Regions from separate parts of the Arthrobacter sp. SRS-W-1-2016 genome, predicted to be linked through region 3. Evidence: riboswitches for the same ligand, from Rfam matches in the RefSeq annotation. Region 3 holds a riboswitch; each other region holds the start of a gene.
The links. A riboswitch is a leader RNA that binds a small molecule or an ion and turns the genes downstream of it on or off. The one in region 3 is predicted to bind thiamine pyrophosphate.

Region 1 (7,104 bases), on a different contig from region 3:
GCACCGAGCGTGATGAAGCCGTGGGAGAAGAAACCGCCGCGGAATCCGAGGACGAGGCAGAAGCCGGTACCGACGATGTCCTCGAAGAAGGCGTGACTTCCCGCCGTCGCCGGCGCCGTCGCCGTGGCGATCAGGACCTGGAACTGACAGGTGGCGGAGACGACGATCCCCCCAACACGGTCACCCGTGTCCGCGCTCCGCGCCCGCATGTTGAGTCCACCAGCAGCTCGGACCGCGTCACGAGCGTCAAGGGCTCCACTCGCCTTGAAGCCAAGAAGCAGCGCCGCCGCGAGTCCCGCGAGACCGGCCGCCGCCGCCAGGTCATCACCGAGGCCGAATTCCTGGCCCGCCGTGAGTCCGTCGACCGCCAGATGATCGTTCGCCAGCGCGACGACAGGATCCAGATTGGTGTCCTCGAAGACGGCGTGCTCGCGGAGCACTTCGTGTCGAAGACACAACAGGACTCCCTCATCGGCAACGTTTACCTGGGCAAGGTCCAGAACGTGCTGCCGTCGATGGAAGCGGCATTCGTCGACATCGGACGCGGCCGCAACGCAGTGCTCTACGCCGGCGAAGTCAACTGGGATGCCGTCACCCTGGAAGGCAAACCGCGCCGCATTGAAAACGCGCTGAAGTCAGGCGATTCCGTGCTGGTCCAGGTGACCAAGGACCCCGTGGGCCACAAGGGCGCGCGCCTGACGAGCCAGATTTCGCTTCCCGGCCGCTACCTCGTGTACGTGCCGGGCGGGTCAATGACGGGAATTTCCCGCAAGCTGCCCGACGTCGAGCGCAACCGCCTGAAGAAGATCCTCAAAGATCGCCTCCCGGAGAACGCGGGCGTCATTGTCCGCACGGCCGCCGAGGGTGCATCCGAGGAAGAGCTGACGCACGATATCAACCGCTTGCGGGCCCAGTGGGAAGGCATCGAAAGCCAGTCCACGTCCACCAAGATCCTGGCCCCGGAGCTCCTGTACGGCGAACCGGACCTCACCATCAAGGTTGTCCGCGACGTCTTCAACGAGGACTTCTCCAAGCTGATCGTCTCCGGCGACGAAGCCTGGGACACCATCGAGGCCTATGTCACGTACGTGGCGCCGGATCTGGTGGGACGCCTTGAGAAGTGGACCTCGGACCAGGACATTTTCTCGGCATGGCGCGTGGACGAGCAGATCCACAAGGCGCTGGAACGCAAGGTCTTCCTGCCCTCCGGTGGTTCGCTCGTGATCGACCGCACCGAGGCCATGACGGTTGTGGACGTCAACACCGGGAAGTTCACCGGCAGCGGTGGCAACCTCGAGGAAACCGTCACCAAGAACAACCTTGAGGCTGCCGAGGAAGTGGTGCGCCAGCTGCGCTTGCGCGACATCGGCGGAATCATCGTCATCGACTTCATTGACATGGTCCTTGAATCCAACCGTGACCTCGTATTGCGTCGCCTCGTCGAGTGCCTCGGCCGGGACCGAACCAAGCACCAGGTCGCCGAAGTGACGTCGCTTGGCTTGGTCCAGATGACCCGCAAGCGCATGGGCACCGGCCTGCTTGAGGTCTTCGGCGAGCAGTGCGAGACGTGCGCAGGGCGCGGAATCGTCACGCACGACGAGCCTGTCGAGCACCGTCGGGCCAACGTGGTGGCAGCTGAACACCACCACCCACGCACTGAGTCACAGCCGGCCGTCCGCCCGGAGCAGCGCAAGCGCCGCCGCGGCAGGGGCGCGGGCCAGGGAACTGCCGAACTCCCGGTCACACCTCCGGTGCCGGTCCACACGGTCGAATCCACCGATCCGAACCGGCAGGCAGCCACCCGCGCCGCCCTTGCCACCATCGCGGCGGCAGCACACGCTGCCCACCTGCACGACGACGAGCTCCACCACGCGGCGGAATTGCTCGCTGACGGGCACGTAGCCGAAGCAACTCCCGCAACCCCGGCCGCCCCGGCTCCTGCCGCTGCATCGGGTGGCGAGGAACGTTCGAAGCCTGTGCTGCGGTTCGGCGGCGAGGAAGTGGCCCTGCCCTTCGTCCACCACGAGGAAGAGCCAGCGAGCGGCGCCCCTGCCATGAGCCTGGATCTGTTGGCTCAGGCGTTCGCGGGACTCGGGGAGGCGCCCGGCACCACCCCGGCAGCCGCGGAACCCCAGGGAACCCCCGCAGAGGCCCGCGCGGGCGTTGCAAGCGGTGAATCCCCGGACTCGGGTTCGCGTGGACGCCGAGGCCGCCGCAACCGCAGTGCCAGCCGTGCCCAGGGTGCCGCCAACGCCACCAACGTCGAGCACCACGAGGTCGCTGTGGCTGCCTCCGGTGGGGCCGCGCACGAGGCCAAGGCACCGGACGCTGCACCGGCCAAGTCGACGCCGGCAGCGGAGCCGATCATTCTCGGAGTCGGCGTGCCCAAGTCACAGCTCTAGGCGCAATACCTTGCAGAGGCCCCGGCCGTTCCACTCTCGTGGAAACGGCCGGGGCTTCTGCGTTTCCCGCTGTTTCACCTGGCCCCCGCACGCCCCGGTTGCATTGGGCGATTTCAGCAGGCGGGGTGTGATCCGGGTTAAACTAGGGGACCGACACGGGGTGCCGCGCACCAAGCCGGCTGAGACCAAACCCGTTGAACCTGTCCGGTTAGCACCGGCGAAGGGATGTCTCGCATGACTGTTTCGGCGCAATCGGCCGTCTACCCGCTCAAGGCTGCCCGGAACCCTATCCCCAGGGTCCTCAGCATCGCCGGCTCGGATCCCTCGGGTGGTGCCGGGATCCAAGCCGACCTGAAAAGCATTGCGGCCAACGGCGGCTACGGCATGGCCGTCATCACGGCGCTCACCGTACAAAACACGCGAGGAGTCACTGCCGTCCATGTGCCTCCCGTGGAGTTCCTGCGCCAGCAATTGGATGCCATCAGCGACGACATCACGGTCGATGCCGTCAAAATCGGCATGCTCGGGGACACCGCGGTCATCCACGAAGTCCGCCGCTGGCTCGGCGAGGCGCGTCCCGCCGTCGTCGTGCTGGATCCGGTGATGATCGCCACCAGTGGCGACCGGCTCCTCGCGGAATCCGCTGAAACCGCGCTGCGGGAGCTGCTGCCCCTCGCCGACCTGGTCACCCCCAACCTTCCCGAATTGGCCATGCTGCTTGGCGAAGCTGAGGCGACTGACTGGGCATCGGCGCTGGAGCAGGGCAAGCGACTGGCAGCTGCCTGCGGAAACACCGTCCTGGTGAAGGGCGGACACCTGCAGGGAGCGGGCTGCCCCGATGCCCTGGTCAACACCGGGGGAGTCCTGAGCCAGGACGTGGTGGAATTCGCCGGCCAACGTGTGGAGACCCGCAACAGCCACGGCACGGGATGTTCCCTGTCGTCGGCGATGGCTACGGCGAAGGCGCGGCTCGGCGATTGGGAATCTGCCCTGCGCGTGGTCAAGCCTTGGCTACAGGAGGCGCTGACCCAGTCCGAGGTGCTGGAAGTGGGGAAGGGCAACGGGCCGATCCATCATTTCCACGCACTCCAGCAAGAGCTGCAGCCAGGGGATTTCGCCGTCCGGATGTGGAACGCAGCCCAATCGGAACTTGCGGCTATTTATGGCCTGGACTTCATCCAACATTTGCAAACCGGCGCCCTCGGCGAAGCGCAGTTCAGCTACTACCTGTCCCAGGATGCCATCTATCTCAACGGCTATTCCAGGGTCCTGGCCAGGGCAAGCGCCCTTGCCCCCAGCGAAAACGAACAGCTGTTCTGGGCCCGCGGCTCGCAGATGTGCCTTGAAGTCGAGTCCGAGCTCCATCGGAATTGGCTCAGCGGACGGCAGGTAAGCGAAAAACAAGGCCCCGTCACCAAGGCCTACGTCGACCACTTGCTCGCGGCGTCGGCGTCGGGCAGCTATGCCGTGCTGTTGGCTGCCGTGCTGCCCTGCTACTGGTTGTACGCCGAGGTGGGACGGCAGCTCCACCATGGCTACCTTCAGGCCGGAGCGTCGGACGAGCACCCTTATGCGGACTGGCTGCGTACATACGCGGACGAGGCGTTCGCCGAGGCCACCCGCAAGGCGATCGACATCACGGATGCGGCCGCACGGGCCGCTTCTCCTGCCGAGCGCACGGCCATGATGGAGGCATTCTCCGAATCCTGCCGCTATGAAACTGCGTTCTTTGATGCCCCAAGGCTGCACGGCTGAACCCGTTTCCTGGTGCGGAAGGACGGGATGGCGGCGCCATTCCGTCGGACGCCGCAGCGTGTCGGCGTGAGGATCCGGGATTTTCCCGGCCGGCAGGGTAAGGTTGACGGGCACGGTACCGGATGGCGGCATAGCCAGTCTGTGGCAGCCATCACGTGGCAGCCTCCGGACCTGGCCTCATTTGCAGCCGAAGGCGAAACTAGCGTAATCTAGATCTTCGGTGCTTACGCCAACACTTGGGTTATGCCCCTAGAGACCTTTCATGTGGAATTGACATTTCACTTGGATTTGTTCGAGGGATGACTCATGGATTCCGTAACGGAGTCCACGGCGTTGAGGCACAGCGTGAACCAGGCCCGTTTTCGGATCGGGGTTCCGCACGCAAATTTAGTAATAAACGTCGAGAGAAGTGAGTGCCCAAGTGGTGTACGCGATTGTCCGCGCAGGCGGCCGCCAAGAAAAGGTTTCCGTTGGAGACTACGTAACCCTGAACCGCGTCCCCGGTGGAGCCGGCAGCACCCTTGAGCTGCCCGCACTGCTCCTGGTGGACGGTGACAAGGTCACCTCCGCTGCTGCGGATCTGGCCAAGGTCAAGGTTACGGCTGAGATCCTCGAAGACCTCCGTGGTCCGAAGATCGTCATCCAGAAGTTCAAGAACAAGACCGGCTACAAGAAGCGCCAGGGTCACCGTCAAGAACTGACCAAGATCAAGATCACCGGTATCAAGTAACCACTGGTTGCTGTTCAGGTTTTCAACAGATTCCCCAGAATTTAAAGGCAGGCATTTCAAATGGCACATAAAAAAGGCGCGAGCTCCACTCGCAACGGTCGTGACTCCAACGCCCAGTACCTCGGCGTGAAGCGCTTCGGTGGCCAGGTCGTTTCCGCAGGCGAGATCATCGTCCGCCAGCGCGGCACCCACTTCCACCCGGGCGCCGGTGTCGGCCGCGGTGGCGACGACACCCTGTTCGCCCTGCAGGCAGGTGCGGTTGAGTTCGGTACTCGCCGTGGCCGTCGCGTAGTGAACATCGTTGCTGCTGCAGCTGCAGAGTAATAACACGTTCTGAACGGGTGGAGCGGGCCGTATGGCCCGCTCCACCTGTCTTTTTAACCGCACTAGAATTTACTAGGGCGGGCGGCGGCGCATGAGCCCGCAACGCGCATTCAAGCAGTAATTTCCACAAAGAGGAGAAACACGTGGCGACCTTCGTAGACCGGGTAGTACTTCACGTATCCGGCGGAACAGGCGGCCACGGCTGTGTCTCTGTTAAGCGCGAGAAGTTCAAGCCGCTCGGCGGACCCGACGGCGGCAACGGCGGCAATGGCGGCGACGTGATCCTGCGCGTCGATGCCCAGACCACCACTTTGCTTGATTACCACCACGCTCCGCACCGCCACGCGACCAACGGCGGTCCCGGCATGGGCGACTGGCGCGGTGGCAAGAACGGTGAAACCCTTGTGCTTCCCGTCCCGGACGGCACCGTGGTCAAGACCAAGGACGGCGTCGTCCTCGCCGACCTCGTCGGTGAAGGCACCGAGTTCGTTGCCGCCGCAGGCGGCCTGGGCGGCCTCGGTAACTCGTCGTTGTCTTCCCAGAAGCGCAAGGCACCCGGTTTCGCCCTCCTCGGTATCGAAGGCGAGTCCAGCGACATCGTCCTGGAACTGAAGTCCATTGCGGACATCGCACTGGTTGGCTTCCCCTCCGCAGGCAAGTCGAGCCTTGTCGCGGCGATGTCAGCGGCTCGGCCCAAGATCGCCGACTATCCGTTCACTACCCTGATCCCCAACCTTGGCGTGGTCCAGGCCGGTGACGTCCGGTTCACCATCGCCGACGTTCCCGGGCTGATCGAAGGTGCGAGCGAGGGCAAGGGCCTCGGCCACAACTTCCTGCGCCACGTAGAGCGTTGCGCGGCGCTGGTACACGTGCTGGACTGTGGAACCTTGGAAGCGGACAGGGACCCGCTCTCCGATCTCGCGATCATCGAGCAAGAGCTGGACAAGTACGCCGTGGACATGAGCTACGCCGGCGTTGACGGCGAAGTTGTCCCTTTGAACGAGCGCCCCAAGCTTGTGGTCCTCAACAAAGTGGACCTGCCTGACGGTCGGGACATGGCCGAGTTCGTCCGTCCCGAACTGGAACAGCGCGGCTACCGCGTCTTCGAAGTCTCCGCTACGAGCCATGAAGGCTTGCGCCAATTGAGCTTCGCCATGGGCGAGATCGTCATGGCCGCCCGCAAGGCCGTTGCCATTGCGCCTCCCAAGGTCGCAGCGCCCGTTCTCCGCCCGCGTGCCGTCAATGAGTCCGGCTTCAAGATCCGCCGCGAGGAAAAGAACCTCGAGCCGCTCTTCCGGGTATTGGGGGAGAAGCCGGTCCGCTGGGTCAAGCAGACCGACTTCACCAACGAGGAAGCCATCGGCTACCTCGCCGATCGCCTGGCCAAGCTCGGCATCGAAAACGAGTTGTTCAAGATGGGTGCCGTCCCGGGCGACACCGTGGTGATCGGCGAAGAGGACGGCGTCGTCTTCGACTGGGAGCCCACCATGATGGCAGGTGCCGAACTCCTGGCGACGCCTCGAGGCACCGACATCCGTGTTGCCGACATCGGCGACCGTCCCACCCGTTCGCAGAAGCGGGACGAGCAGATCGAACGCCGCGAGGCCAAGGCTGCCGCACGGGCCGAGCTCGAAGCCGAGCGGAAGGCGGGCATCTGGACCGAGTCCGTCAGCGGACGTCGTCTGCCCAAGCCCCTGAAGGAAAGCGGCCTGGAAGCCGAAAATGACGACTAGCACGGCCCGCATCGCTGAAGCCGCTACCGGCGACGACACCGCAGAACGCCAGGCCCTGGCCGGCGCCAAGCGGATCGTCGTCAAAGTGGGTTCGTCCTCGCTGACCAGCATCAAAGGCGGCATCTCGGAGAAAGCGCTGACGGCCCTCGTCCACGCCCTC
Region 2 (7,104 bases), on a different contig from region 3:
TCGAGGTGTGGACGTGGAATCCGCACGTGAGCTGTTCGTGTGCGGTGATGCCGAAGCGTTCGAGCATGATGGCATACCGGGGATCCGGAGTGGTGTGCAACGCGGCGTCCACGGGCGACGTGGCCAACGCGGCGATCCGCGCGCCGTGGCGCCGTGCGGCGTGACTCGCGAGGCCCCTGCCCCTGCGGATCTGGTGTAAGAGCTCGGCATAGCTACGGCATGGCCGGGTCTGGGTTTCGATCTGCTCAAGCTTGAGTTCGTGGCTTAGGCCGGTATCGGGGCCGTCGACCTCGTCAAGGGTGGGTCCGGGTTCGGGGCCGTCATGGGCGGGGCCGTCCTGGGCAGCGCCAGCGAGGAGCGCGTCGGCAAGCGCGAGCGGCTCGCCGGTCACGGGATCGACGATCAGCAATTCCTCTTCCACACCAAAAGTGCGCACGGAACAATTGTGCGCCATGGCAGCCTTGCGGAGACAGATCGAGATTTTGGGGGCGCCGCTGAAGGATTCTGCTGGACCACATGATCGTGCAGAATCCGACGCCGTCAGTCCTGGAAGTACTCGATCTTCGCGCCGATGGTGTTGAGCCGCTCGGCTAGGTCCTCGTAGCCGCGCTCAATCACGTAGATGTTGCGCAACTCGGACGTGCCGCGGGCCGCCAGCATGGCCAACAGCAGGCAAGCTGCGGGCCGGAGGGCCGGAGGGCATCCGACTTCGGCACCACGCCACTTCGTGGGGCCATTGACATAGATGCGGTGCGGATCGAGGAGTTGGACCTGGGCGCCGAGTTTGTTGAGCTCGGTCAAGTAGATCGCCCGGTTCTCGTAGACCCAGTCATGGATCATGGTCTGGCCCTCGGCATTGCCGGCGATGACCGCGAAGAACGGCAAGTTGTCGATGTTGAGCCCGGGGAACGGCATGGGGTGGATCTTGTCCTCCGGCGCACGCAATCGCGATGGCTTGGTGGTGACATCAACCAAGCGCGTCCGCCCGTTGCGCGCGAAATACTCCCCCGAGATGTCGAGTTGCTGGCCCATCTGCTCAAGCGTGGCCAGTTCGATCTCCATGAACTCGATGGGGACCCGGCAGATGGTGACTTCCGAGTTGGTCACGATGCCCGCGGTGATCAGGCTCATGGCTTCAATGGGGTCTTCCGACGGGAAGTACTCGATGTCGACGTCGATCGCCGGACGGCCCGTGATCTTGAGGGTGGTTGTCCCGATGCCGTCGATCACCACGCCGAGCCTCTGCAGGTAGAAACAGAGGTCCTGCACCATGTAATTGGGGCTGGCGTTGCGGATCACGGTGGTACCGCTGCGGTGCGCGGCGGCCATGATGGCGTTCTCGGTCACGGTGTCTCCGCGCTCCGTAAGCACGAAGGTGCGGTTGTCGCCGTCGGCCGGCGGGGCCTGCACGGAATAGAAGCCGGACTTGGCCTCCACCGAGAGCCCGAACTGCCGCAGCGCCTGCATGTGCGGTTCCACGGTCCGGGTCCCGAGATCGCAACCGCCGGCGTAGGGCAGTTGGTATGAGGCAGCCTCATCGAGGAGCGGGCCGAGCAGCATGATGACGCTGCGGGTTCGGCGTGCGGCTTCCACGTCCATGGAGGCGAGGTCCAGGGTTTCGGGGCGGCGGATGCGCAGATCGTTGCCGTTCAGCCAGGTGCATTCGACGCCGATGGAGGTCAAGACCTCGACGATCCGGTTGACTTCTTCGATCCGGGCAAGCCGGCGCAAGGTGGTGGTGCCGCGGTTGATGAGGCTCGCGCAAAGCAGTGCGACGCCGGCATTCTTGCTGCTGTTGACGTCCACCGAGCCCGAGAGCGTGCGTCCGCCTTCCACGCGCAGGTGGGTCATCTGCCGTTTTCCGACCTTGACGATGGTTCGCCCGAAGATCGACTCAAGGCGCTCAATCATGCGGAGGCTGAGATTCTGCTTGCCCTGTTCCATCCGGGCAATGGCGCTTTGGCTGGTGCCCAGTTCCGAGGCGAGCTGTCCCTGCGTCCAACCCTTTTCGCCGCGGGCTTCACGAAGAAGGAGACCTACATGTTCGGCAGTCGGTTGAGTCATGATCAATAAATATCACGGACGGCGTATTCATGGGAGATTTTGTGACGCAACACGCCGATTCCGCCGATCAATAGTCGCCTCGTGCGATATTCACGCTCTGAAGTTGGTCACTCGCCAACTACAACGAACCTGGGGGTCAACAAAATTCCCCGCCGGATTCCAAGGCACCGGAAGCGCCGGGGGTTGACAGGTTCGCGCCCGCCTCGTGCTGGTCGCTTGCACCCGCGGAACATCCGGCGTCGGCGGCTTTCTTGGCTGGGGGAAGACCCATTTCGGGGGCCCTGCAGACGGGACCGCCCCCACGGGGCAGCATCCGGGCGGCGTTACCGTGCGGCCGGATTGGATCTGGCGCACCCAACTGACTAACAGTTGTTGTCGTTATGAGGCGCCAAAACGACAACAAATGCGAGCTAGTTGGGTTGCTTCAGCCAGACGAAGTGCCACGTCCCTGCCCATTGGGCCGCGAGCACGGCTGCGGCTGCGATGACCACCCCGCCGGCCAGAACCCAGACGTCCAGGCGGCTGTAGCTTGATTCGCGGGCCCAGGTCCGCTGTCCGCCGCCGAAGCCCCGCGCCTCCATGGTCACGGCCAAGCGGGACGCCCGACGGATCGCCTGGACCAGCAGCCCGAAGCTTTGGCCGAGCATGGCCTTGACCCGTTGCGGCGGGCTCCCGTGCGAGCCGACACCCCGCGCGCGCCGGGCCATGCCGATGGTCTGCCACTCCTCCGCCATGAGCCCCACGAGCCGCAGCGCGGCCAAGGTTCCCAGGACAAATCGATGCGGCAGTTTCGCCTTCTGCGCCAGCGCATCGGCAAGATCGGTGGGGTCGGTGCAACTCATCAGGAGGATGGCCGGAAGCGCTATGGCAAGGCCGCGCAGCATGAAGCCGACTCCCAGCTGGAGCGAGCCTTCGCTGATTGACCAGATCCCGACGTCGAGCAGTGTCCTGCCGCTGCCAGCCGAGAGGATCGCTGTGCTCCAGCCGCCCAGCACCGCCGCGATGATCAACGGCCAGCCACGCTGCCAGAGCAAACGCACGGTAAGGCCCGCGAGCGGGAACAACGCCAGTTCGCCCAAGAGCGCCGTCGAAGCCGACACCAGGTCGATGGACAACGCCAGCACCAGGGTGATCAGGAAGACCGACACGAACTTGGCCAACGGATTGGCGCGTGTCAGGAGGGCATTGTTGCCGCGCAGGGTCAAGGCTTCCCTCATGCCGCACCTGCTTCCTGCCGGGCCCCGCCCTGGAGCACAGGCTCGAGCCGCATCTCGGTGCCACCCAGGACGGAGCTGAATTCCCGATCGTGAGTCACCGACACAACGGAGGTTCCTGCATCGAGCAGTTCGGACAGGAACGAGGCAAGCTCAGCCCACGTGTTCGCGTCCTGGCCAAAGGTGGGCTCGTCCAGCACCAGGACCCGGGGGTGCGCGGCGAGCACCGTGGCCACTGACAGCCGGCGCTTTTCGCCCCCGGAGAGCGTGTACGGATTGGCGTCCACCAGATGCCGAAGGCGCAGACGCTCCAGCAATTCGTCCACCCGCTCCTCGCCGTGGCCAAGGTGCTTGGGGCCGAACATGAGCTCGTCGAGCACGCGGCCGGTGACAAACTGGTGCTCCGGCTCCTGGAAGACCGTCCCGATGCGCGAGATCAACTGCTGGGCCTTCCACTTGAACGGGTCCGTGCCGGCGCCGTCGCTGAGCCCGACGGCGGCAGTCACCGCGCCGGACACCGGCGCCAGCAGCCCCGCGAGGGTCAAAGCGAAGGTGGATTTTCCCGCGCCGTTGGGGCCCGTGATGGTCAGTGCCTGCCCGGCGAGCACCTCGGCGTCGAGACCGGACTGCACGGGAAGCGGCGGGATCGTCGTGAAACCCCGGCGCCGCGACCGTTCACGGGACACTGCGAGCTCCCGGGAGGCGAGGAGCAACTCCCCACCCGACGCCCCGGAGCTCCCCGCCTCGAAGCCGGCCGCTGTACCCGAACGTGGCCTGGTGGCCGGGACGTACCCGGGCACCCAGACGCCCGCAGCAATGAGCATGTCCCTCGCCTGAACCAACACCGTCTCGGGATCGCCGTCCAGGAGAACCGCCGGCGTCGAGCCCCCCGCAGAGGAGGAACTGCCCGGCTGGAGCACCACGATCCGGTCCACGAGGTCTTTCCAGACGGAGACCCTGTGCTCCACCACCACCAACGTGGCGCCGGTCTTGTCGAGGCAGCGGCCCACGGCGTCACGGACCTCCAGCACGCCGGCGGGGTCCAGGTTGGCGGTCGGCTCGTCCAGCAGGATCAAGCCCGGCCGCATCGCCAAGATGCCGGCCAGCGCAAGGCGCTGTTTCTGCCCGCCGGAGAGGGCCGACGTCGGGTGGTCGAGCGCAAAGTTGCCGCTCGCACTATTCCGCAGCCCGACGTCGTCGAGCGCTTCACCGACGCGCTTCCAGATCTCTTCCCGGGGCACGCAAAGGTTCTCGGCACCGAACGCGACGTCGTCGCCCAACCGGGAAAGCACCACCTGGGTTTCCGGGTCCTGCTGCATGAGTCCGGCACGGCCCCGCTGGGCCCTCGGCGACACACCGTCCACCAGCAACGAGCCGGTCTCGTCGGCGTCGTCCCCTTCCTCGCCCAGCACACCGGCCAGTGCATGCAGGAGCGTCGACTTGCCCGCGCCCGAGGGGCCGAGCAGGAGCACGCGCTCGCCCGGGCGGATGTCCAGGTCGAGGGCATGGATGGCCTGCGTGGTGCGGCCGGCGTGCCGCCAGCCCCAACCTTGCGCGGAGATGGCGGCGGGTCGCACCGCTGCAGAGGTGCCGGAATCAGGACTGGGCATCAGGAAAAGACGGGCTCCGAAGCGGCCTTGCGGGACGCGAACGCACTCAGGACACCCGTCTTGGCCAGGCCGCGTGTCGCGACCCAGGACAAAGCTCCGGCAATAACGGCACCGGAAATCGTGCAGAACACGATGTACGCGAGCTTGTCGACCGGTTCGAAGGCGATGTTCCAGCCCCACGGCAGGAAGGAATCGTTGAGGCCGCAGAACAGGCCCGCGCCGGCACCGGCCAGCAGTGACACCGGCAGGTTGAACTTCTTGTACATGAAGGCCAGGAAGATGAGTTCCGCGCCAAGGCCCTGGAGCAGGCCCGAGATCAGTACCGTGGTGCCGTACTGCGAACCCATGATGAGCTCACTGGTGGCAGCCACCGTCTCGCAGAAAATTGCAGCACCGGGCTTGCGCACGATGAGCATGCCCAAGACTGCCGGAATCATCCACCCGCCGGCGATCAGGCCGCTCAGGGGCGGGTAGCCGGCGGACATAGGCGTGGCAACCAGAGCCATCTGGTCCCATGCCCAGAAGATCACGCCACCGGCGATGGAGATCAGCGCCGCCACGACAATGTCCACGACGCGCCAATTGTAGGCAGGCTTGGTGAGGCCCGGCCTTGCAGAAATACCAGTCATTTTGTCCTCCTGAGGAACAGGAGGGGAAAGTGTTTCCGGTTTCCTGCGGGCGGCTTCCGCCGTGCCGGTTCCGGACACTATGAGAACTCGACTCCCTTGCGCCGGTACTAGCCGGATCAGGTTCGAGGGTCTGCGGCTGTCCGCACTCTCAGCGCCCGTCCTCCGTACCGCATTGCTGCGAGCCCGACGGCGGCGCTCCCCTGTCGTTATCAATCCGCCCTTTTGGGCGTGGTTCAGTTTACACCTTGACTCGGTTGCGGGCGCTGTGCCGGAACGCGAATCGACGGATTCTGCTGGATCACTCGCGGGTTGGGCGCAGTCCGGCCCGGAATGACGCGGGCGGCCGCGGAAACTGGGAGAATGATCCAGCAGAATGTGACGCAGAAGCGCAGGCAAAGGAGCGGTCTTGGCAGGGATTGACGAAGCGAACAGCACGGCCGAACCGAGACTCGCCGCGAGCGTGATCCTGGTCCGCGACGCCGCGGTTCCGGAGGGCTCTCAAGATGCGGCGTGCGCTTTGGAAGTGTTCGTCCAGCACCGGGTGACCACGATGGACTTTGCCGCGGGAATGGTCGTTTTCCCCGGCGGGCGGGTGGACCATGCGGACAGCTCCGGCTGGGACTTCGCGGACGACGTCGTGGAGCGGCACGCCGCCGCGTGGCACCGGAGCAGCATCGCCGTCGAGCCCTCTTCCGCCCGCTTCAACGCCGGCCGCGTACTGGCGGCCGCACAGCGCGAGGTTTTCGAAGAGGCCGGGGTGAAGCTCGACGCCGCCACCCTCCGTCCGTGGGCCAACTGGGTCACCCCGGCAGACCAGCCCAAGCGCTTCGACACCTACTTCTACCTGGCCTGCCCGGTTTCCGGTGCCGAGCCAAGGCACCAGACCACGGAAGCGTCATCCTCCCTGTGGATGCCGGTCCGCGCAATCCTTGATGCCGAAGCCGCCGGAACGCTCAAGCTCATGCCGCCCACCTTGGCTCTGCTGGATGAGCTCCTCGCCCTCGGCACGATGGAAGCGGTGCTGGGGGAGAGCCGGGACATCGTTCCCGTGCGTCCAAAGCCGGGGGCCCTGCAGGAGTTCTTCCGGCTGAGGCACCAGCCGCCATCCGGTGCTCCGGAACTGCCCTGAAGTGGGGTTAGGCTGGGGACGGTCCTGTTTCCTCCCGCAAGGAGTCCCGGAATGAACTTCTTCTTCAAACTGCTCGGTACCGGCGTAAGCATCGGCGCAGGCTTCGCCGGCACCAAGCTCGTCAACGCCCTGTGGGAAAAAACCACAGGCAACAAGCCACCCAAGGGCAACGACGACATGGAAGCGAGCCTGCGTTCCGCCCTGACCTTCGCCCTGATTTCCGCCGCTGTCAGCGCCGTCATCCAGGTTGTAGCGGGGCGGGGTACGAAGCGCGCCATCTCGCACTTCGAAAAGACACAGGACGTCGTCTAAGCGGACGGCCCGTCGTTAGCGCCCGCGCTCCCGCTATCCCGGGCGTCGCGGGCGTTGCCGCTTTCCCGGGCGCTCCCTCCGTCGCGCGTGCTCCCGGTGTGGCGCATTTCCGAAGCCGCTTCCTGGGCTTTCTCCGCTGCCCGTTG
Region 3 (7,104 bases):
GGCCCGCGGCCGGGTGGTCGGGGAGCGGACGTACCGGGAAATGATCGACGCCGGCCTCATGGGGCTCGAAGTGGAGCACCGAGACAATCCCGAGGAAGGCCGCGTGTTCCTGCGGCGCCTGGCTGCTGAACATGGCTTGTTCATGACCGGTTCGTCCGACTACCACGGAACCGGCAAACCCAATCTGCTCGGCGAGAACCTGACGTCCCCCGACGTCCTGGCCCGTATCGAGGAGTTGGGCACGGGCAGTTCGGTGGTCCGTTAGACGGGGTGGAAGGTGGCCTTGCCGTCCAGGCGTTTCCGCATCACGTCGATAGCCGGGGCATTCTGGTCCACGCACACGAACCTGCGCTCGAGCTTCGACGCGACCGAGCCGAGCGTGCCTGAGCCGGCGAAGAAATCGAGGCACCAGTCTCCTGGCCGGCTGGACGCCGTGACGATCCTCCGGACGAGGCCTTCCGGCTTTTGCGTCGGGTAGCCGGTCTTTTCCTTGCCGGTCGGGGAAACGATGGTGTGCCACCAAACGTCCGTGGGAAGCTTCCCCAGTTCGCGCTTGGCCGGCGTGACGAGGCCCGGCGCCATGTACGGCTCACGGTCCACCTCGGCGTTGTCGAAATGGTACTTGGCGGGGTTCTTGACGTACACGAGGATGTTGTCGTGCTTGGTAGGCCAGCGGTTCTTGGCGCGTGCACCATAGTCGTAGGCCCAGATGATCTCGTTCAGGAAACACTCCCGGCCGAAGATCGAGTCCAGCATGACCTTGGCGTAGTGCACCTCGCGGTAGTCGAGATGCAGGTACAGGGTGCCGTCGTCGGCGAGCAGTCGCCAGGCCTCCACGAGCCGGGGTTCCAGGAAGGACCAGTAGTCGCTGAATGCGTCGTCGTAGCGGTGCAGGGCGCCCTTGATGGTGTCATAGGAACGGCCCTTGAAACCTACGCGGTCGCCGTCGCCGTCGGCGTTGCGGACCATGCGCGTTTCCTGGCGGCTCTGGACCCGGCCCGTATTGAAGGGCGGGTCCACGTAAATCAGTGTGAAGGCGCCGTCCGGCAGCGTCGGGAGGAAAACCGCGTTGTCCGCGTGAACCACCAAGTTGCTACCGTCCGGCGCCCAAACAGTGTCAGTCATTGAGGCCGTTAAGCCTCGGTGCTCTCGCCGGATGCACCGGAAGCGGAGACCACTTCGCCGTTGCGGCGGCGGGTGCGGGAGCGGCGTGCGCGGGCCGGCTTGTCCGCGCCCTCGCCGGACTGTGCCTGCCCGGATTGGGGCTCGGCGGACTGAACCGAACCCTCAGCGGGGGCTGCTTCGCCTTCGGACGTACGACGGCGGCGCGTGCGGTTGCGGCCGCCATCACCGTCTCCTTCGCGGGCCGGAGCGTCGCCGGACTTCGGACCGCGGCGTGCACCTTCACGGCCACCATCGCGCCCGCCGGCGCGAGCGGTGCGTCCACGCCCGGAATCGCCTCCGGAACGGGAGTTCTTCTTGCCGGTCTCGCCCAGGTCTTCAAGGACCTCGGCGTCGACGCCTGCGAGGGTGCGCTTGTCGCGGGGCAGGCGTCCCTTGGTGCCCGCGGGGATGTCGAGTTCCTCGAAAAGGTGCGGCGACGAGGAGTAGGTTTCCACGGGCTCCGGGTAGCTCAAGCCAAGCGCCTTGTTGATGAGGCCCCAGCGCGGCATGTCGTCCCAATCGACGAACGTCACGGCTGTGCCCTTGTTGCCAGCGCGGCCGGTGCGGCCCACCCGGTGCAGGTAGATCTTTTCGTCTTCGACGCACTGGTAGTTGATCACGTGCGTGACGTCATCGACGTCGATGCCGCGTGCGGCGACGTCGGTGGCCACGAGGACGTCCACCTTGTTGTTGCGGAAGGCCCGGAGGGCCTGTTCGCGGGCGCCCTGGCCCAAGTCGCCGTGAATCGCGGCGGCCGCGAAGCCGCGGTCCACGAGTTCCTCGGCAACCTTGGCCGCGGTGCGCTTGGTCTTGGTGAAGATGATGGTCCGGCCGCGGCCGCGGGCCTGCAGGATGCGGGCGACGACCTCCACCTTGTCCATGCTGTGGGCACGGTAGATGAGCTGCCGGATGTCGCGCTTCGTCAGGCCTTCGTCGTCCGGGTCGGCGGCACGGATGTGCGTGGGCTGTGTCATGTAGCGGCGCGCCATGGCGATGACCGGGCCAGGCATAGTGGCCGAGAAGAGCAGGGTCTGGCGGACGGCGGGTGTGCCGGCAATCAGGGTCTCTACGTCGGGAAGGAAGCCGAGGTCAAGCATCTCGTCTGCTTCGTCGAGAATCACCATGCGAACATTCTTGAGGTTCAGGTGCTTCTGCTTGTACAGGTCGATCAGGCGGCCGGGAGTGCCGACAACAACCTCGACGCCCTTTTGCAGGGCTTCGATCTGGGGCTCGTAAGCGCGGCCGCCGTAGATGGTGGCGATGCGGGCATTGCGTTTCCGTGATGCCGTCTGGAGGTCGTTTGCCACTTGGACGGCGAGTTCGCGGGTAGGAACAATCACCAGGGCCTGGGGCGCACCCGGGACTGCGAGCTTCTCGTGGCCGGCGTCGCCCGGTCCGACGACGCGCTGCAGCGCCGGGATGCCGAAGCCGAGGGTCTTTCCGGTACCGGTCTTCGCTTGGCCGATGATGTCGTGACCGCCCAGGGCGACCGGGAGGGTCATGGCCTGGATGGGGAACGGGTGGGTGATTCCGGCGTCGGCGAGGGATTCGACGATGTCTGCGCGGACGTTGTAGTCGGCGAAGGTCTTTTCCGCGATCTCGTGGGGTGTTTCATCCGAGGAAATGGTTTCCTCGGGTTCGATCGTTTCGGTTCCGTCTGTCAGAACTTCATGGGTGTGCAATTCACTCACAGTGGAGTTTTCCTTATTCATTTGGGCTGCGCTGCGTGCTCAACGGTTGTGGCAGGGCCGTTCCGGAGCACGGATGGGCGCAAGCAAATCCAGTGGAAGCCGATCGCGGGCTATCTAAATACTGGCACTGGGGACCAGCTGGTGTATCTCAAGATCGCGTAGGGGCGGGCTTGTTGATGTCAAAAAATGAACTGAATCAACGACCGGGCATCCATTACTACTTACACAGTCTAGCGTCTGGGGACAATAAACCCCGGATCGCGGTCCCGGGCCCGCGAACGAAGTGCGCTACGGGAGGAGCTCGAAGGTGATTTGGCGGGTGGCAATGTCCGCGTGAAGCAGTTTCACGCGGACCTTCGTTCCGGACTCCATTTCGCCATCGCAACGAGCGGTGACCGCGGGCTCGGCGATCTGCACGACACCGTAGGGGCCGTGCTGGGCTCCGTTTCCGTTGCCGTTTCCGTTGTTGCCGTTGTGGCTGTTCCCGTTGCCATTTCCGTTGTTTTTGGCGGGCTTCGATCCGGAAATCACCACGGCGTCGAATTCCTGTCCGATGTGGTTGACAAGGAGCGCTGCCTCCACCGTGTCCAGGGCCAGGTGCTCCATTTTCGCGGCCAGCTGGTCGGATGACGCCATGATCTCGGGCAGGCTCGGCAAAGCGTCCCGGGCCCATGCTGGTATCTCGGTTCCATTGCTGAGCGCTTCGCAGATGACCAGGACAAATCGATCGACCAGCCGGCGCAACGGAGCGGTGGTGTGGGCATAGGGTGCCCCGATGGCGGACTGCATCACGCTGTCCGGGACCTCGCCGTCGAAAGGCGTGTAGCCGGCACCACGGAAAAGCAGTCCCGCTGAATGGAGGATGGCCAGTTGCCGGGGGTCCTTGGCATCGAGGCTCCGCAGGTACTCGCCATAGCTGGTCCCCTCGGTCCAAGGTTTGCCAAGCGCCCCGGTTTGCCGTTTGAAATGGAGCAACGAACGCTCATCGGGGGCGGGCATGGTCCGTAGGATTCCCACTTTGCCGTCGAGCATCAGCTGGGCGGCTGCCATCCCGGTCATGAGCGAAATCTGGGCGTTCCAGTCCTCCACCGGCAGCGAGGGAGCTGCGACGATCCTGTAGCCCTCGCCGTCGGGCAGCTGCACGATTTCCTGCTCAGGCATGTTCAGGCTGGCTCCGCCGCGGCGGCGTTCGAGTTCCACCCGCTTGAGTCCGACCTCCTTGAGGAGATGAAGGACGGGATCGGCCGCGCCGGAATCGATCTCCGCCTGCACGCCTTTGTAGTCGAGCTTGGCGCGGCTGCGTACGCTTGCCCGACCCACAGAGACGGTGCGGAACTCCGCTTCGGCGTCGAGTTCGAAGTCCCACACGAACGCGCCGCACGTCTGGCCGGCCAACAGGCTTCCGGCGTGCTCGCTGATGATCTCGGGGTGCAGCGGTATGCGGCCGTCCGGGGCATAGTACGTTTGCCCGCGGTGGCGGGTTTCGGCGTCGAGCGCTCCTCCCGGGGGCACGAAGGAGGGCACATCGGAGATGGCGTAGAGGACCCTGTAACCATCGCCGGACCGGTCGATGAAGAGCGCCTGATCGAGATCCGTGGAAGAGGCCGGGTCGATCGTGATGAACGGAACGTCCGTGAGGTCCTGCACCGGCAGGGTGTGTCCGGAAACCGCCGCTTCGGCGTCGCGCAGCGCTTCAGCGGGATAGCCTGCAGGCAGCTCGAGTTCAGTCCGAAGCGCCGCCAGTGCTTCCGCGAGCTGATTCGACGTTTCACTGACATTCGGGGCTATCCGCTGATGTGACACGAAAGTCAGGGTAACTCCAAAATCTTTCGGCGTCTCGCTAGGCCGCCGCAGCGTCAAGGGCGGCCAGGAGTGCCTGGGCTGCCGCCGTCGGATCCTCTGCCTCGGTGATGGCGCGGACCACTACGATGCGGCTTGCACCGGCCTCCACTACCTCTTCGACGTTGCCCAGATCGATGCCCCCGATCGCGAACCAGGGGAGCACCACGCCGCCGACTGTCTCAGCGTCTGCCTGCTTCACCGCGCTGGCGGCGTACTTCACCAGATCGAGCCCGACGGCGGAGCGTCCCGGCTTGGTAGGGGTGGCCCACACCGGCCCGACGCAGAAGTAGTCCAGGCCGCTGCGGCCAGGCGACGCGGCGATGGCCGCGTCGATCTGTTCCGGCGTGTGCGTGGAGAGGCCGATGATGGTGGGGTCGTGGAGCAGCTTCCGGGCCGAGCGCAGCGGAATGTCCTTTTGGCCGATATGGAACACCGGTGCACCCGAGAGGGAAGCGACGTCCGCCCGGTCGTTGACTGCCCAGAGACGGCCGTGACGGTGCGCCACGGATTGCAGGATCTCCAGGAGTTCCAGTTCCTCGGCGGCTTCAATCGTCTTGTCACGCAGCTGGATGATGTCCACGCCGCCCTCGAATGCGGCATCGACAAATTGCTCAAAATCACCCTGTTGCTTGCGGGCGTCGGTGCAGAGGTACAGGCGGGCGGTGGTGTGGACATCGTGCTGGGTCATGGAAACAGAGTAGTTCCTCTAAACTGGGCTGGTACCGCGGGAGCCGCGGCGGCGGTCACAATCGCCGCGCGGCTGAGAGGGCTTCAGCGCCGACCGCTTGACCTGATCCGGCTAGTACCGGCGTAGGGAAGGACTCCATGGAAGAAGCAAACACCCGGAACGGGCCCCTCCACGCGGATGTCGCGGTGATCGGGGGCGGTGTCATTGGCCTCGGCATCGCGGGGGAAGCCCGCAGATCCGGCCGTTCGGTTGCCCTCATCGATCCCGCACCGGCCAGCGGCGCTACGTTCGCGGCAGCGGGAATGCTGGCGCCCGTCAGCGAATTGCACTACCAGGAAGAGGACCTCCTGGAGCTCATGCTCGAATCATCGGCGTTGTGGCCGGGCTTCGAACGCAATGTGACCGGCTCAAGCGCCGGGCGCGGCACGGGTTACCGCACGACGCCGACCCTCGCCGTCGGTGCGGACGCCGCGGACCGCCGGGCGCTCGCCGACCTTCGGGACGTCCAGCTCGCCCATGGCTTGGTGGTGGAATCCGTTCCGTTGCGCGAGGCGCGGGAGCGAGAGCCGCTCTTGAGCCCGCAGATTTCCTGTGCTTTCGATATCCCGGGCGATCACCAAGTGGATCCGCGCCGGCTCTCGGCCGCGATTCTCGCCGCCTTGGCAAACCACCAGCCCGGCGATTCGAGCTGGATCGCGGGGGCAGGGGACGGGTTTGCGGTCCACGACACTGCGGCGGGCCTCCTGTGGGAGGACGGGCGCGTCGTCGGGACGGTGCTCGGCTCGGGCGCCAACGTTCTCGCCACGGAAACAGTAGTAGCCAACGGACTTGATGCTGCCCGCTTGAACGGCCTGCCGGATGGATTGTCGCTGCCATTGCGTCCCGTGTACGGCGACATACTGCGGCTGCGCGTCCCGGAGCATCTGCAGCCCCTTGTCACCGCCACCGTCCGTGGGATGGTGCGCGGAGTGCCCGTGTATATCGTTCCCCGCGACGACGGGACCGTGGTGATCGGCGCAACGCAACGCGAAGACGGTTTGTCGGCGTCCGGGGGAGGAGCCAACCCGGTGTCAGCAGGGGGCGTGTACCAATTGCTCCGCGACGCCCAGGTACTGGTTCCGGCTGTCGCCGAACTGGAACTCCTCGAGGCGACCGCCCGTGCCCGCCCTGGCACACCGGACAACGCACCGCTGTTGGGCCGTGTCGAAGGTCGCGAAGGAACCGTGCCCGGCCTCATCGTGGCCAGCGGCTTTTTCCGGCACGGCGTGCTCCTCACCCCTGCAGCGGCGCAAATCTGCGTCGGACTCATGGATGGCACCGTCGATCCGCGGTGGAACAAATTCCGCCCGGACCGCTTCTCCCGCCCGCTGTCAGCAGCAAGGGCATCCACAGGCGGCCCATCGGCCGACACCCCACATCCCCTTCCGAAGGACCACGCATGAACATCAAATTGAACGGCGCAGACCACACACTGGGCGACGGCGCGTCCGTGACCACACTCGTCAGCCACATCACCGGACGGGTTGTTGACCCCAGCGGCCAGGCGGCCGACGGACGCAAGATCGGCGTCGCCGTCGCACGCAATTCCGAAGTGGTGCCGCGCAGCCAGTGGGCTGCCACCGCGCTCGCAGAGGGCGACGAACTCGAAATCGTGACCGCAGTACAGGGAGGCTGAACAATGACCATAGGAAGCACTCACGCAGCAAGCACCCGAACCGA

Region 1: another riboswitch for thiamine pyrophosphate. It lies ahead of thiD (bifunctional hydroxymethylpyrimidine kinase/phosphomethylpyrimidine kinase); the one in region 3 lies ahead of thiO (glycine oxidase ThiO).
Region 2: another riboswitch for thiamine pyrophosphate. It lies ahead of BMF89_RS12215 (ECF transporter S component); the one in region 3 lies ahead of thiO (glycine oxidase ThiO).

The regions. Positions count from the first base shown of each region.
Region 1 covers NZ_MTPV01000071.1:62,992-70,095, forward strand. Annotated here, with positions in the region: gene BMF89_RS19400 (Rne/Rng family ribonuclease) at 1-2,402, shown strand, start outside; TPP riboswitch at 2,549-2,645, shown strand; gene thiD (bifunctional hydroxymethylpyrimidine kinase/phosphomethylpyrimidine kinase) at 2,637-4,157, shown strand; gene rplU (50S ribosomal protein L21) at 4,579-4,887, shown strand; gene rpmA (50S ribosomal protein L27) at 4,948-5,211, shown strand; gene obgE (GTPase ObgE) at 5,355-6,944, shown strand; gene proB (glutamate 5-kinase) at 6,934-7,104, shown strand, end outside.
Region 2 covers NZ_MTPV01000049.1:53,319-60,422, reverse strand. Annotated here, with positions in the region: gene BMF89_RS12235 (glutamate--cysteine ligase) at 1-436, opposite strand, end outside; gene BMF89_RS12230 (UDP-N-acetylglucosamine 1-carboxyvinyltransferase) at 541-2,064, opposite strand; gene BMF89_RS12225 (energy-coupling factor transporter transmembrane component T) at 2,475-3,281, opposite strand; gene BMF89_RS12220 (ABC transporter ATP-binding protein) at 3,278-4,888, opposite strand; gene BMF89_RS12215 (ECF transporter S component) at 4,888-5,517, opposite strand; TPP riboswitch at 5,593-5,729, opposite strand; gene BMF89_RS12210 (NUDIX domain-containing protein) at 5,924-6,646, shown strand; gene BMF89_RS12205 (DUF4235 domain-containing protein) at 6,698-6,958, shown strand.
Region 3 covers NZ_MTPV01000067.1:15,772-22,875, forward strand. Annotated here, with positions in the region: gene BMF89_RS17330 (PHP domain-containing protein) at 1-265, shown strand, start outside; gene BMF89_RS17335 (site-specific DNA-methyltransferase) at 262-1,125, opposite strand; gene BMF89_RS17340 (DEAD/DEAH box helicase) at 1,134-2,855, opposite strand; gene BMF89_RS17345 (RNB domain-containing ribonuclease) at 3,144-4,658, opposite strand; gene thiE (thiamine phosphate synthase) at 4,696-5,385, opposite strand; TPP riboswitch at 5,412-5,531, shown strand; gene thiO (glycine oxidase ThiO) at 5,523-6,827, shown strand; gene thiS (sulfur carrier protein ThiS) at 6,824-7,060, shown strand; gene BMF89_RS17365 (thiazole synthase) at 7,064-7,104, shown strand, end outside.